2 regions of the Streptomyces sp. NPDC107454 genome follow, and region 2 is predicted to be linked to the other one. Evidence: riboswitches for the same ligand, from Rfam matches in the RefSeq annotation. Region 2 holds a riboswitch; the other holds the start of a gene.
What was found. Region 2 has a riboswitch for thiamine pyrophosphate ahead of thiO (glycine oxidase ThiO). Riboswitches for the same ligand answer to the same signal wherever they lie in the genome.

Region 1 (7,145 bases), on a different contig from region 2:
TCCGGCCCGCCTTCGGCCAGCAGTCGGGCGGCGGCCGCGACGATGCGTTCACGGTGTCCGTCCGCCGCGGTCACGTCCTCACTCTCCATGATTCCGACGATAACAGAATCCTGTTACCGATGAGAATTTCCAGTGATACGGTCATGGCGTTATCGATGGAAACAGGAAGAGGTTGCCATGATCATCGTCACCGGAGCCAACGGCGGACTCGGCCGGCTGATCACCGAGCGGCTGCTGGAGCGCGTCCCCGCCGAGCGAATCGGCGTCAGTGTGCGCGACCCGGAGAAGGCACGAGAGCTCGAAGACCGGGGCGTGCGCGTCCGCCGGGGCGACTTCGGCGACCCCGCGAGCCTCGCGGACGCCTTCGAGGGCGCCCGGCAGGTCCTCGTCGTGTCGACGAACAGCACCGGCGCGGACGCCGTGCACCACCACCGCACCGCCGTGGAGGCCGCGGCGGCGGCCGGAGCCGAGCGCATCCTCTACACCAGCCACATGGGCTCGAACCCGTCCTCTCCCTTCGCTCCGATGCGCGACCACGCCGCGACCGAGGCGGCGCTCCGGGAGTCCGGGATCCCCTTCACCTCACTGCGCAACGGCTTCTACGCCTCCTCCGCCGCGATGCTGCTGGGCCACGCGCTCGAGACGGGCGAACTGGCCGCGCCGCAGGACGGACCGGTCGCCTGGACGGCCCACGCCGACCTCGCCGAGGCGGCGGCGCTCGCGCTCACCGGCGAGGGCCTCGACGGGACGACAGCCGCGCTCACCGGCCCCGAGGCGCTCGACCTGGCCGACATCGCGGCGATCGCCACGCGGCTCACGGGCCGCGAAGTGCGTCGGGTGGTCGTCTCCGACGCCGACTACCGCGCGAGCCTGCTCGCCCGCGGTCTGCCCGAGGCAGGCGCCGACCTGCTCCTCGGCCTGTTCGCCGCGAGCCGGCAGGGGCAGTTCACGCCGGTCGGCCCCACGCTGGGCCGCCTGCTCGGCCGACCCACCACGGCCCTGGCGGACTTCCTGAAGACAACGATCACGCCGACCGGCTGACCTCCGGGTTCCCCTTCGGTCGCCGCGCGGACGGCGGCCTCGTCCGCCGGGCGGACGGATCCGCGGCATTCAGGCGCGCGTCCGCCAGCCGTGGTCGACCGGCCCGAGGCCCTCGCCCAGGGCGAATCCCGCGGCGATCGCGCCGGTGACGTACTCCTTCGCCAGCCGCACCGCCTCCGGCATCGCCCGCCCCTGCGCCAGCCCCACCGCGATGGCCGAGGCCAGGGTGCAACCGGTGCCGTGCGTATGACGGTTGTCGTGGCGCGGGGCCCGGAACCAGTGTTCTTCGGTGCCGTCGGTCAGCAGGTCGACGGCCTCGCCGGGCAGGTGGCCGCCCTTCACCAGGACCCAGCGGGGCCCGTACGACAGCAGTTGTTCCGCGGCCCGGCACATGTCGCGCTCGCCGGTGGCCTTGATCCCGGTCAGCTCGGCGGTCTCGTCGAGATTCGGGGTGGCGACCGTCGCGAGCGGCAGCAGGACGGTCCGTACGGCGTCCAGCGCGTCGCCCGCCAGCAGCCGGTCGCCGTGCTTGGAGACGCTCACCGGGTCCACCACCACGGGTGCGCCGACATCGGAGAGCAGTTCGGCGACGGTCTCGACGAGCAGGGGCGAGGCGAGCATGCCGGTCTTCACGGCCTGCACACCGATGTCGTCCACGACGCTGCGGTACTGCGCGCGCACCGCCTCGGCGGGAAGCTCCCAGGCTCCCTGTACGCCGAGGGAGTTCTGCGCGGTGACGGCGGTGAGCACGCTCATCCCGTGCGCGCCCAGCGCGAGCATGGTCTTCAGGTCGGCCTGGATGCCGGCGCCGCCCCCGGAGTCCGATCCGGCGATGGTCAGGACACGGGGCGGGGTGGTCGGCGTGTTCGCGGGCATGGTGGGTGTCACTCCGTACGAAGGGGGTGAGAGGGGGCGGGTTCAGCGGCGCAGGCGCAGCGGGGCGTAGACCAGCAGGGCCGCGAGGAACGCCACGCCGTAGGCGGTGTCGGCGCCGTGCAGGGCGTGCGCGACGGGGCCGACGTACAGGCTGGTGCTCATGAACGGCACCGCGGCGGCGAACGCGGCGGCGAACGCCACGGGCGCGGGCCACCACGGACGCGGGCGGGCGCTCTCGGCGGCCAGGTCGACGGGTGCGCCGCCGCGGGCCCTGGCCCGGGCGAGCCAGTCGACGACGACGATCGCGACGAACCCGGGAATCCAGTAGCCGACGAACAGCAGGACGTTCTGGAAGCGGGCCGTGGTGTCGGCGGCGTGCATCCACAGCACGAGCGGGAAGCCGAGGACGGCGGCCAGCGCGGCGGCGGCCGGGCGCGGCAGCCGTACACCCATGGTCTGCAGGGCGAGCGAGCCGCTGTAGTCGTTCATGGCGTTACTGCTCAGCGCGGCGAGCGCCACGGCGAGCAGGCCGAACGCGCCGAGGGCGCCGCCGCCGAGCAGGGTGTCGACGCCGCGGGCGGTCTGGTCGGTGAAGACGGCCGCGCCCCACAGTCCGAGGGCCTGGACGGCCACGAAGGACACGGCGATGCCGGCCAGGGTGTACCAGAACATGCGCGGCCGGGACGCCGTACGCGGCAGATAGCGGCTGAAGTCGCTCGCGTACGGGGCCCATGACAGCGCGAGGCTGAGCGCGATCGTGCAGGTCAGGACGAAGGCCCCGGCCCGGTCGGCGCCGTGCGCGGTGGCGGCGGGGGTGGTGTGGGCGCCGCTCAGGAGCTTCACGGTCAGGGCCACGAACGCGGCGGCGAGAGCGAAGGTCATCACGGTCTGGAGCCGGTGGATCACCTCGTAGCCGAGGACACCGAGCGCCCCCTGCGCCGCCATCATGACGAGCACGCCCAGCCAGAACGGCCAGCCGCACAGCTGGGCCAGCGCGTCCCCTCCGAAGAGGCCGATCAGCGCGTCCCAGGCGATGGACGAGAGCCACTGCAGGGCGCCGGGGACGACCACCGCCCGGCCGAACGCGAGGCGGGCGAGCGGCAGCTGTCCGGCGCCGGTCTGACTCCCCCAGGTGCCGAGGTAAGCGGTCGGTACCGCCCCGAGGAGGGTGCCCAGCACGACGGCGGCGAGCGCGGTGGAGAAGTCCAGGCCGAGCGCGATGCCGACGGTGCCGGTGAACACGCCGGTCATGGTCAGGTTGGGGGCGAACCACACGGTGAACAGGCGGCCGGGGCCGCCGTAGCGGTGGTCCTCCGGCACCGGGGCGATTCCGCGCGCCTCGACGTGCAGATCCCCCGGAGCGGTGGGCATCCGCCCGTCGAATACGCCCTGCGGGCCTCCGACGGCCACCTCACCGCGAGCGTTACGGGCATACGGCAACGACATGAGACATCCCTCCGCCAGTCCTAACTGGTTCAGGTTCGACGGGTGTGATCTCAGCCCTCGTGCGGGGCACCCCGTGTCCGGTTCGGCGGTCAGGATAGCCCGGCGGGCGCGGTCTGCCCCAGGGGGAGGGGTCCGCGCGGGCCGTACGGCCCCGTGGCTACGCGCCGACGCTCGGCTCCCTGCCCTGGTACGCCGCGGTCAGCAGCGCCAGTACACCGTCGACGGTGACCTCGCGCGGGTTCGGGTACGGCTGTCCGGCAGCCTGCTCGGCGGCCACCGCCAGATCGGTCTCCTTGAGGCCGAGTTCGGCGAGGCCCCGGGGTGCGCCGAGGCTTCCGGCCAGAGCCCACAGGGCGTGCGGGACGTCGTCGGCGCCGCCCAGGGCGCGCGAGAGCGCCGCGACAGCCCGGGGTGCGGCGGGCGCGTTGTAGGCGAGGGCGTACGGAAGGACGACCGTGTGCGTCTCGGCGTGCGGCAGGCCGAAGGTCCCGCCGAGGACGTGGCACAGCTTGTGGTGCAGGCCCATGGTGGTGGCGCCGAGACAGGCGCCGCAGAGCCAGGCGCCGTACAGGGCCCGGCCGCGCGCGTCGAGGTCGCCGGGGGCGGCGGCCACCAGCGGCAGGGCCTGCGTCATCGCCCGTACGCCCTCCTCGGCCATGAGCGAGACGAGGGGCGAGGCGTCGGGCGCGTAGAGGGCCTCGACGGCGTGGGCGAGCGCGTTGACGCCGCTGGTGACGGTGAGGGGGACGGGGAGCGAGAGGGTGAGTTCGGGGTCGTAGACGACGCTGCGGGGCTGGACGGAGGGGTCGCGTCCGGTGCGCTTGGCGCCGTGCTCGGTGAGGCCCCAGACCGGGGTCATCTCGGAGCCGGAGTAGGTGGAGGGCACGGCGATCAGGGGCAGACCGGCGCGCAGCGCGATCGCCTTGCCCAGGCCGATCGCCGAGCCGCCGCCGACCGCGACACACCCGTCGGCGCCGGCCGCGCGCGCCGCCGCCACGGCCCGGTCGGCGACCTCGACGGGTACATGCATCCGGGCCTCGGCGTGCAGCCCCGCGCAGGCCTCGCCCAGGGCGTCCGCGACCGCGCGTGCCGTGCCCTCGCCCCTGCTGCCGCAGACCACCAGCACCCTGCGCAGCCCGAGCCTGGCGGCCTCGTCGGGGGTCGCGGAGACGGCGGCCCCGGGCCGGAAGACGATCCGCGCGGGCTGGGTCTCGTAGGAGAAGTCGAGCGGGGTGTTCCTGTCGGTCATGGTGTTCGTCCCGGTTCCAGTACGAGGTCGAAGCGGGCGTGGCGGAAGGGGTTCGGGACGCCGAACTCCCGCGCCAGGGAAGAGTCGTTGGTCTCTGCGAAGTCCTGGACCAGGCTCCTCTTGACGGCGAACACCGCGTCGGAGTCCAGGTAGTCGCTGCCCGCGACGAAGATGTGTGTGGTGACCGGGGTGTGGCCCTCGGCCGAGGCGATGAAGTGGATGTGGGCGGGGCGGTAGGGGTGCCTGGCCGTGGCGCGCAGCAGTTCGCCGACCGGGCCGTCGGTGGGGATCGGGTACGGGTTCGGTACGCAGGTGCGGAACCAGAAGCGGCCTTCGGCGTCGGCGGTGAACAGTCCCCGCCCGTTGCCGGCCGGCTGGACGTCCGGCTGCTGTACGTCGTAGTAGCCCTCGGAGTCGGCCTGCCACACGTCGAGGACCGCGCCCGGCAGCGGGGTGCCGCCCCTGCCCAGTACCCGGCCGCTGACCACGCACGGCTCGCCCCTGCCCACCAGGTCGATGTTCGCGCCGAGTGCGCGGATCGGCGATCTGGTCAGGTGGAACGGGCCGAGAACCGTCGACTCGGTGGCACCCGGGCCGCGGTGGCCGCCCAGCGTCTCCACGAGCATGGAGACGCCGAGCACGTCCGACAGCAGGATGAACTCCTGACGGGTGTCGGTGCACTGTTGCCCGGTCGCGGTCAGGAATCCGATCGCGCGTTCCCATTCCGCCATCGTCGGCTCCGTCTCGCGCACGAAGTCGTGCAGATGACGGGTGAGCGCGCCGAGCAGTTCACGCAGCCGCGGATCGGCCGTGCCCCGCAGGCTGTCGACGACGGCGTCGGTGACGCCGTGCGTGAAGCCGGTCGTGGCATCGGTCGCGGCATCGGTCGCCGTCGGACGGTTCGGTTCGTCTGTCATGCCGCTCCTCGTGGTGCTATCGGGACTGGTCGCCGTCGGTGCCCGGGTCCACGAAGTGGAAGCCGGGCTCGGGAAACCTGGCGAACGCCCGGTGGGGCACGGACGAGGTGTAGGCACCCGCGAGGGAGAACACCACACGGTCGCCGGCCCGCAGCCCCGGCGCCCGGACGTCCCGGACCAGGACGTCCCTGGAGGTGCTCAACTGGCCGGTGAGCGTGACCCGTTCGCGGCGTACCGCGGGCCGCGGCCAGGAGTAGGGCCACACGTCCACCTCGAGTACGGACCAGGGCTGGTCGGGCCACGGCTGGTCGGGCCTCCTGGACGCCGGCGTGCGCAGGTTCACCCCGCCACCGCGGACGACGGCGAAGTCCTCGCTCGCGCCGTGCTCGACGTCCAGCACCTCGCTCGCGTACCAGCCGCAGTACGCCGTCAGCGCACGACCGGGCTCGATACGCAGCGTCAGTTCCGGGTGCGCGGCGACGAGTCGGGCGAGCCCCTCGCCGTACGACTGCCAGTCGAAACGGCGTTCGGGGTGCTCGTAGTCCACCGCCATGCCGCCCCCGACGTTCACCTCGGTGAGGCGCAGGCCGTGCCGCGCGGCGAGTTCCGCCGTCCAGGCGACGACGCTCTCGGCCACCGCGAGGTGTTCGGGGGCGTGCAGGCCGGTGGCCAAGTGGGCGTAGACCCCGCGCAGTTCGAGGTTCGGGTAGCTGCCGTCGGTGAGCAGGCCGACGATCGTGTCCGCCTGCGCCGGGGCGAGGCCGGAGGTCCTGCGGCCACGGCCGCCGTCGGCGAGCAGATGGTCCGCCACCGGCAGGTCGAAGCGCGGCAGGACCGCGACCCGGCCGCCCGGAGCGTGCCGCTGGGCCAGCCCGGCCAGCATGTACAGCTCGTACTCGCTCTCCACGAGGAAGCGGGTCACGCCTCGCTCGAGCGCGTCCAGGAGCTCCGTCGGGGTCTTGTCCTGGCCGCCGAAGGCCAGCGGGTGGTCCGGCGCCGCCCGGGTGACGTGGTCCAGTTCGCCCGCGGTGGAGACCTTGTAGCCGTCGACGTACGGGGCGAGTGCGGCCAGGATCTCCGGCTCCCGGTTGGCCTGGGTCGCGTAGTACAGCTCGACGCACTCGGGCAGCGCGGCCCGCACCGACGCGGCGTGTGCGCGCAGTGCCGCCAAGTCGTAGACGTAAGCGGGAAGTTCCGTGGGCGGCAGGGTCAGGATGCGGTCGCGCACCGCGAGTGAGGGTGAGTTCATGGGGCACTCCGGGTCGTGTGGCGCAGGATACCGTCGGCACGCGACGAGGGCGGCGGACGGGGCCCGGAGTGACGGCCCGGCGGACGCAGACGGTCAGGAACGTGACACGTGCCACGGCGGCCGCCCGAATCTACGGGGCCGAGCGTCCGGTTCTGCGCGGTGGCCGGGAACCGGGAGACCGGCGGCGCCGTGCTCCCGCACGCCGACACCTCCGCTCGCAGGGCCCGCGCCCTGTGGCATCCCACCATCATGCTGATCCGCGACTCCATACCCGAGGCCCCGCACGATCTCTACCCGGTGGGAGATCCTTCGGCACCTCGAGCGGTCGGCGGTGTTCCGGAACGCGACGCGGTGCCCGGCCCCGGGT
Region 2 (7,145 bases):
TCGGCCTGCCGGTTGCCCACGGCCCAGCCTTCCGCGAAACCGCGGCGGAACGACAGGGTGACGTATGTCTGGCCGACCGCGAAGGCCGCCGCGCCGAGCCCGATGACGATCACGGAGGGGATCAGTACGCCGAAGACGACACCGAGGAAGCCCACGAACGCGAGCAGGCGCCAGCGCAACCGCGCCTTGTACTGCAGCAGGACCTCGCCGAGCAGCCACAGCGCGACGATGCCGAAAGCGATATAGAGGACCGTCCAGCCCATGTACGCCCCTCTCCCAGTGGCCGCTACGCAGTGTGTCGTACGTGGGTGCGACCGGTCTAGGCCTGCTGCGGGTGGTGCAGGCCCAGATTCTCGTAGATTTCCAGCGTCGCCGTGGAGTTGTTGAGCGTGATGAAGTGAAGTCCGGGGACTCCCTCGTCCAGCAGCCTCGCGCAGAACTCCGTCGCGAACTCGATCCCAATGGAGCGTACAGCCGCCGGATCGTCTTTGGCTGTGAGGATCCGCTCTTTCAGGACGTCCGGGAACGAAGCGTTACTGAGCTTCGGAAGTCGTTCCAGCATCTTCACACTCGTGACCGGCATGACCTCCGGGATGACCGGTGTTGTACAGCCGGCCGCCACCACCCGGTCACGCAGGCGAAGATACGACTCGGGCTGGAAGAACATCTGGGTGATCGCGTAGTCCGCGCCGGCCCGGCACTTGTCGACGAAGTGCGAGACGTCCATGTCCCAGTCCGCGGAGCGGGGGTGCATCTCGGGGAAGGCGGCGACGCCGACACAGAAGTCGCCGGACTCCTTGATGAGACGGACGAGTTCGGCGGCGTAGGTCAGGCCCCGGGGGTGCGCGACCCACTCGCCCATCGGGTCGCCGGGCGGGTCGCCGCGCACCGCGAGCATGTTCCGGATGCCGGCGTCTGCGTACTGGCCGATGATGTTGCGCAGTTCGGCGATGGAGTGGTTGACCGCGGTGAGGTGGGCGACCGGGGTGAGCGTCGTGTCGGCGACGATCTGCTCGGTCTCCTTGACCGTGCCCGCGCGGGTGGAGCCGCCGGCACCGTAGGTGACGGAGACGAAGTCGGGGGCGACGGCCTCGACGCGGCGCAGCGCGTTCCACAGGTTCCGCTCGCCCTTGGGGGTTTTCGGCGCGGAGAACTCGAACGAGTACGTCGCCTTGCCGGTGGCGAGCATGTCGCGCACGGTGCGTGCGCGATCAGTCCTGGTGGAAGCAGATCCGAGGGCCATACCCGCAGGTTAGTCAGGGGGCGGCGGTCTCCCAACCGAACCGACGCCAATTGTCCGATTTGTCGACTTCTTGTCCACCCCTCGGACACCTGCCCGGCCCGTGCCTGACGCGGCCGCCACCTACGCCTGACGCAGCCGCTTCGCGAATTCTCCCGCCGCCGCGCCGGGATCCGTCGCCTCGGTGATCGCCCGTACGACGACGACGCGGCGGGCGCCCGCCTCCAGGACCTCGTCGAGGTTGCCGAGGTCGATGCCGCCGATGGCGAACCAGGGGCGGTCGGTGACGAGCGAGGCCGTGTAACGGACGAGGCCGAGGCCCGGGGCGTGGCGGCCGGGCTTGGTGGGGGTGGGCCAGCAGGGGCCGGTGCAGAAGTAGTCCACGCCGTCCTGGACGGCCGCCGCCGCGGCCTCGGACTCGGCGTGCGTGGAGCGGCCGATCAGGACCTCGTCGCCGAGGATTGCGCGGGCGGCGGGGACCGGGAGGTCGCCCTGACCCAGGTGGAGTACGTCGGCGCCGATGGCGTGGGCGACGTCCGCCCGGTCGTTGACCGCGAGGTGCTTGCCGTGGCGGGCGCAGGCGTCCGCGAAGACCTGGAGGTGCTCCAGTTCCTCGGCGGCCTCCATGCCCTTGTCGCGCAGCTGCACGATGTCGACGCCGCCGGTCAGGACCGCGTCCAGGAAGTCGGCGAGGTCCCCCTGACGCTTGCGGGCGTCCGTGCAGAGGTAGACGCGGGCGTCGGCGAGGCGGGTGCGGGCGGCGTTCTCGGGCATGCGGATATCCCCCGTGATGCGGGTGCGTACGGATGTCGTACGCACCCTACGGACGTGGTGCGGTGCGTACGGACCGCGGCGGCCGGGGTGGTCCGGGGCCGGCCGTGGTCCGTACGCCGGAGGGTCGGTCGAATCAGACGGCGAGCGCCTGGGCGCGGCGCTTCACCTCCGTGCCGCGATTCTCGCTCAGAGCCTGCGCGGGGGTGCCGGGCAGGCTCGGGTCGGGGGTGAAGAGCCACTCGAGCATCTCTTCGTCGGAGAAGCCGTCGTCCCGCAGGAGCGTCAAGGTGCCGGTGAGGCCCTTGACGACCTTCTGCTCGTTCCCGTCGATGAAGGCGGCGGGGACGTGCAGCGCGCGGTTCTCACCACGGCGTACGGCGATCAGCTGGCCCTCCTTGACCAGCTGCCGGACGCGGGTCACCTCGACGCCGAGCTGTTCGGCGATGTCGGGGAGGGTGAGCCAGGCGGGGACGAGAGCATCGATCTTTGCGTCAATCTCGGTCACGGGACAAGCCTGCCATCCCGGACTGACACTCGGTACCCGAGCGCCCCCCGGACCGCCGTCCGGGCGACGTAAACCGGGCGGTCATGCCGTGGCGTCCTTCAGCGGGCGGGACGGGTCGGCCAGGACGTCCGGATTCATGAGCATGCCCGCCTCGATGAGGCGGCGGCCCTGGGCCAGGTCACGGGGACGCCCCACGGCCAGCAGGGCGACGAGGCGGCTCTCGCGGAGCCAGCACACCGTCCAGGCGGCGCCCGACGGGTCGCCCCGCCAGATGGTCGTATCGGCGGGGGTGTGATGGCCGACGTACTGGACGAAGCGGCCGAACTGCTCGGACCAGAAGTACGGGACCGGGTCGTAGGCCGCCGGGGCCTCGCCGATGATGTTCGCCGCGACCGTGCGCGGCGCCTGGAGGGCGTTGTCCCAGTGGTGGACGAGGAGGCGCTCCTCGTAGCGGCCCGACGGGAAGGAGGCGCAGTCGCCGACCGCGTAGACGTCCGGCACGGAGGTGCGCAGGTGGTTGTCGGCGACCACTTCGCGGTGGGCGCCGAGTTCGACGCCGGAGCCGGCCAGCCAGGCGGTGGCGGGGCGCGCGCCGATGCCGACGACCACGGCGCCCGCCGGCACCCGCGTACCGTCGTCGAGGATCACCGCGCCGGGCTCGACGCGCTCCACGCGCGCGTGGGTGCGCAGCGACGCGCCGCTGTCCGCGTACCAGGCGGTCATCGGCGCGGCCACCTCCGCGGGCAGCGCGCCGGCCAGCGGCCGGTCGGCGGCCTCGACGACCGTGACCGCGCACCCGGCCTCACGTGCCGCCGTCGCGAACTCCGCACCGATCCAGCCCGCCCCGACGACCACGATGTCGTGCTGCTGGGCGAGCACGGGGCGCAGCCGCTCGGTGTCGTCCAGGGTCCGCAGCAGATGGACGCCGGGGACGCCCTCCGCGCCCGGCAGCTGGATCGGTTCCGCGCCGGTCGCGAGGACCAGGACGTCGTAGGGCACCGGTCCTGCCTCGGTGTCCAGCTCGTGGTCCGCGGGGCGCAGGCCCAGCGCCTCGCAGCCGAGCCGCAGTTCGATGTCCAGCGCCTCGAAGTCGATGTCGAAGGCGGAGCCCTCGGCCTTGCCGAGCAGCACCGCCTTGGACAGGGGCGGCCGGTCGTACGGCTGGTGCGGCTCGGCGCCGATCAGCGTCACGTTCCCGGTGAATCCCTGTTCCCGCAGGGCGACCGCCGTCTGCACGCCGGCCATGCCCGCGCCCACGATGACGACCCGCCGTGCCGTACGCACCTGTGCCCGCGTCTGCTCGCTCACCTGATCACCATAGACAACTGACAATCTGTCAGTCAGGGGACGTGCGCAGTGACCTGTTCCACAACGCTCGTACCGCTCCCGTCCTGGGACTCCCACTCCCAGGTCTCCTCCAGGCGCAACCGTCCGTCGGGCAGCTCCACGACCACGGACACGCAGTGGCCCGACGAGGTGCTGCCGTCGTGCTTCAGCTGCACGTACCGGAAGTCGAGGCGGTCGCCCTCCCGCGTCCCCACGAGGTGACCGCGTACGACGTCGCCGCCCGCGTACTCGGCCCAGATCTCGCCGTCCTTCTCGTGGTACGTGAACCGGGTGCGCGTACCGACCTGCCCGGGGGCCTGGTCGGCGACCGGGGCGAGGACCAGGCCGTCGAGCGTACGGGTCATGGGCGGAGGCTCCCTTACTGAGACACACGGCAGCGGGCTAGGGTGGCCAACGTAAAGCACTCGCGGGAGCCCGGACGCACCGGGCTGAGAGGGAGGCTGGCGGCCTCCGACCGTACGAACCTGATCCGGGTCATGCCGGCGAAGGGAGGGGCTGGACGCCCATGTCGCCTACGCGTACACCTGCACGTTCCTCGGATGCGCCGTCATCGGACGCGCGTGCGTCAGACGTCCTCGTCATCGGGGGCGGGATCATCGGTCTGGTGACCGCCTGGCGGGCCGCGCAGCGCGGGTTCACCGTCGCGGTCGTGGACCCCGAGCCGGGCGGCGGGGCGGCACGGGTGGCCGCCGGAATGCTCGCCGCCGTCACCGAGCTGCACTACGGCGAGCAGACCCTGCTGGGCCTGAACCTCGCCTCCGCGCGCCGCTATCCCGACTTCGCCGCCGAACTCACCGAGGCGAGCGGCCAGGACCTCGGCTACCGCCGGTGCGGCACGCTGGCCGTCGCGCTGGACGCCGACGACCGGGCTCACCTGCGCGAACTGCACGCCCTGCAACACCGCTCGGGGCTCGAATCGGAGTGGCTCAGCGGCCGGGAGTGCCGCCGTCTGGAGCCCATGCTCGCGCCGGGGGTGCGCGGCGGGCTGCGGGTCGACGGCGACCATCAGATCGACCCGCGCCGGCTCGCGAAGGCCCTGGTCACGGCGTGTGAGCGGGCCGGAGTGGAGTTCCACCGGACGTGGGCGGAGCGCTTGACCGTCGTACGGGACCGGGCCGCCGGGGTCGTCACGACGGGCGGTGAACGGCTGGCGGCGGGACAGGTGGTGCTCGCCGCCGGGAGCCTCAGCGGAAAGCTCCCGGGCGTGCCCGCCGACGTACTGCCGCCCGTACGGCCCGTGAAGGGTCAGGTGCTGCGGCTGACCGTGCCGAAGCGGTACGCGCCGTTCCTGAGCCGGACCGTGCGGGCCGTGGTCCGCGGCAGCCAGGTCTATCTGGTGCCGCGGGAGAACGGTGAGCTCGTCGTGGGCGCCACCAGCGAGGAGCTGGGCTGGGACACGACGGTGACCGCGGGCGGGGTCTACGAGCTGCTACGCGACGCCCACGAGCTGGTGCCCGGGATCACCGAGCTGCCGCTCACCGAGACGCGCGCGGGCCTGCGGCCGGGGTCGCCCGACAACGCGCCGCTGCTCGGCCCGACCGCGCTCGACGGGCTGCTGCTGGCCACCGGGCACTACCGCAACGGCGTGCTGCTCACGCCCGTCACCGGGGACGCCATGGCGCACGTCCTGACCACCGGCGAGCTCCCGGAAGAGGCCCGCCCCTTCACCCCCGGGCGCTTCAGCACCGCACTCACGGAGCAGACCGTATGAACATCTTCGTCAACGGAGAGCGCCGGCTCGTCGCCGCCGACACGGCTCTCGACGCGCTCGTCGCCACCCTCACCGTCGCGCCGTCCGGCGTCGCCGCCGCGCTCAACGAAACCGTCGTCCCGCGCACGCAGTGGTCGTCCACGGCCCTCTCCGAGGGAGACCGCGTCGAAGTCCTCACCGCAGTCCAAGGAGGCTGAACCATGGCCGACGATCCGTTTGTCCTCGCAGGTACGTCCTTCTCGTCCCGGCTGATCATGGGTACGGGGGGTGCGCCCAGCCTCGACGTCCTGGAGCGGTCGCTCGTGGCGTCCGGCACGGAGCTGACGACGGTCGCGATGCGGCGGGTGAATCCCGCGGCGCACGGCTCGGTGCTGTCCGTGCTCGACAAGCTGGGCATCCGGGTGCTGCCGAACACGGCGGGGTGTTTCACCGCGGGGGAGGCCGTGCTGACCGCGCGGCTCGCGCGGGAGGCGCTCGGTACGGAGCTGGTCAAGCTGGAGGTCATCGCCGACGAGCGGACCCTGCTGCCGGATCCGATCGAGTTGCTGGACGCCGCCGAGACGCTGGTCGACGACGGGTTCACCGTGCTGCCGTACACCAACGACGATCCCGTGCTCGCGCGGAAGCTGGAGGACGTGGGGTGCGCGGCGGTCATGCCGCTCGGGTCGCCCATCGGGTCCGGTCTCGGCATCCGCAACCCGCACAACTTCCAGCTGATCGTGGAGCACGCGCGTGTGCCGGTGATCCTGGACGCGGGGGCCGGTACGGCGTCGGACGCGGCGTTCGCGATGGAGCTGGGGTGTGCGGGAGTCATGCTGGCGTCGGCCGTGACCCGGGCGCAGGAGCCGGTGCTGATGGCCGAGGGCATGAGGCACGCGGTGGAAGCCGGGCGGCTCGCCTGGCGTGCGGGACGGATTCCCCGGCGGCACTTCGCCTCCGCGTCGTCTCCCGCGGAGGGGCTGGCGCGGTTGGATCCTGAGCGTCCTGCTTTCTAGGCACCCGGCGCCGGTGTGTTCTTTCTCCTGCCCGCGCACCGCCCGTTTCCGGTCGGCCGGAAAGCGGGGGTCGCCCGTGGGGGTGGGGCGCCGTCGGCGGCTGCGGGTTGGAGGGGCAGCCTGCCTTACATCCCCTGCGCACGGCATGTGGACCGGATCGATCAGGCGTGCGAGATCCGTCACAGGTCGGCTGCAGTCCCGCTCCGGAATTGGCCGGAAGGGTGGGGGTGACAGTGGCGGCTCGTAGACTCGCCTGCGTGGATACGACCCTTCAGGACCCGCTTGTCGGGCAAGTGCTCGACGGCCGCTACCGCGTCGACGCACGGATCGCGGTCGGCGGGATGGCCACGGTCTACCGGGCCCTGGACACCCGCCTCGACCGCGTGCTCGCGCTCAAGGTGATGCACCCGACCCTGGCCGCCGACGGCTCGTTCGTCGAGCGGTTCATCCGGGAGGCCAAGTCGGTGGCCCGGCTCGCGCACCCCAACGTGGTGCAGGTCTTCGACCAGGGCGCGGACGGGTCGTACGTCTATCTGGCCATGGAGTACGTCGCCGGCTGCACCCTGCGTGACG

Region 1: linked by a shared signal. The riboswitch ahead of ACZ69M_RS07665 (purine-cytosine permease family protein) and the one ahead of thiO (glycine oxidase ThiO) in region 2 are both predicted to bind thiamine pyrophosphate.

What each region holds. Positions count from the first base shown of each region.
Region 1 covers NZ_JBVJPA010000003.1:11,429-18,573, forward strand. Annotated here, with positions in the region: gene ACZ69M_RS07650 (TetR/AcrR family transcriptional regulator) at 1-89, opposite strand, end outside; gene ACZ69M_RS07655 (NAD(P)H-binding protein) at 178-1,041, shown strand; gene thiD (bifunctional hydroxymethylpyrimidine kinase/phosphomethylpyrimidine kinase) at 1,111-1,917, opposite strand; gene ACZ69M_RS07665 (purine-cytosine permease family protein) at 1,960-3,363, opposite strand; TPP riboswitch at 3,353-3,447, opposite strand; gene ACZ69M_RS07670 (maleylacetate reductase) at 3,521-4,612, opposite strand; gene ACZ69M_RS07675 (intradiol ring-cleavage dioxygenase) at 4,609-5,529, opposite strand; gene ACZ69M_RS07680 (alanine racemase) at 5,546-6,778, opposite strand.
Region 2 covers NZ_JBVJPA010000028.1:51,187-58,331, forward strand. Annotated here, with positions in the region: gene ACZ69M_RS46575 (SCO2102 family sporulation regulator) at 1-263, opposite strand, end outside; gene metF (methylenetetrahydrofolate reductase [NAD(P)H]) at 320-1,243, opposite strand; gene thiE (thiamine phosphate synthase) at 1,364-2,014, opposite strand; gene ACZ69M_RS46590 (Rv2175c family DNA-binding protein) at 2,148-2,519, opposite strand; gene ACZ69M_RS46595 (NAD(P)/FAD-dependent oxidoreductase) at 2,601-3,827, opposite strand; gene ACZ69M_RS46600 (avidin-fold protein) at 3,860-4,210, opposite strand; TPP riboswitch at 4,263-4,374, shown strand; gene thiO (glycine oxidase ThiO) at 4,372-5,577, shown strand; gene thiS (sulfur carrier protein ThiS) at 5,574-5,774, shown strand; gene ACZ69M_RS46615 (thiazole synthase) at 5,778-6,572, shown strand; gene pknB (Stk1 family PASTA domain-containing Ser/Thr kinase) at 6,830-7,145, shown strand, end outside.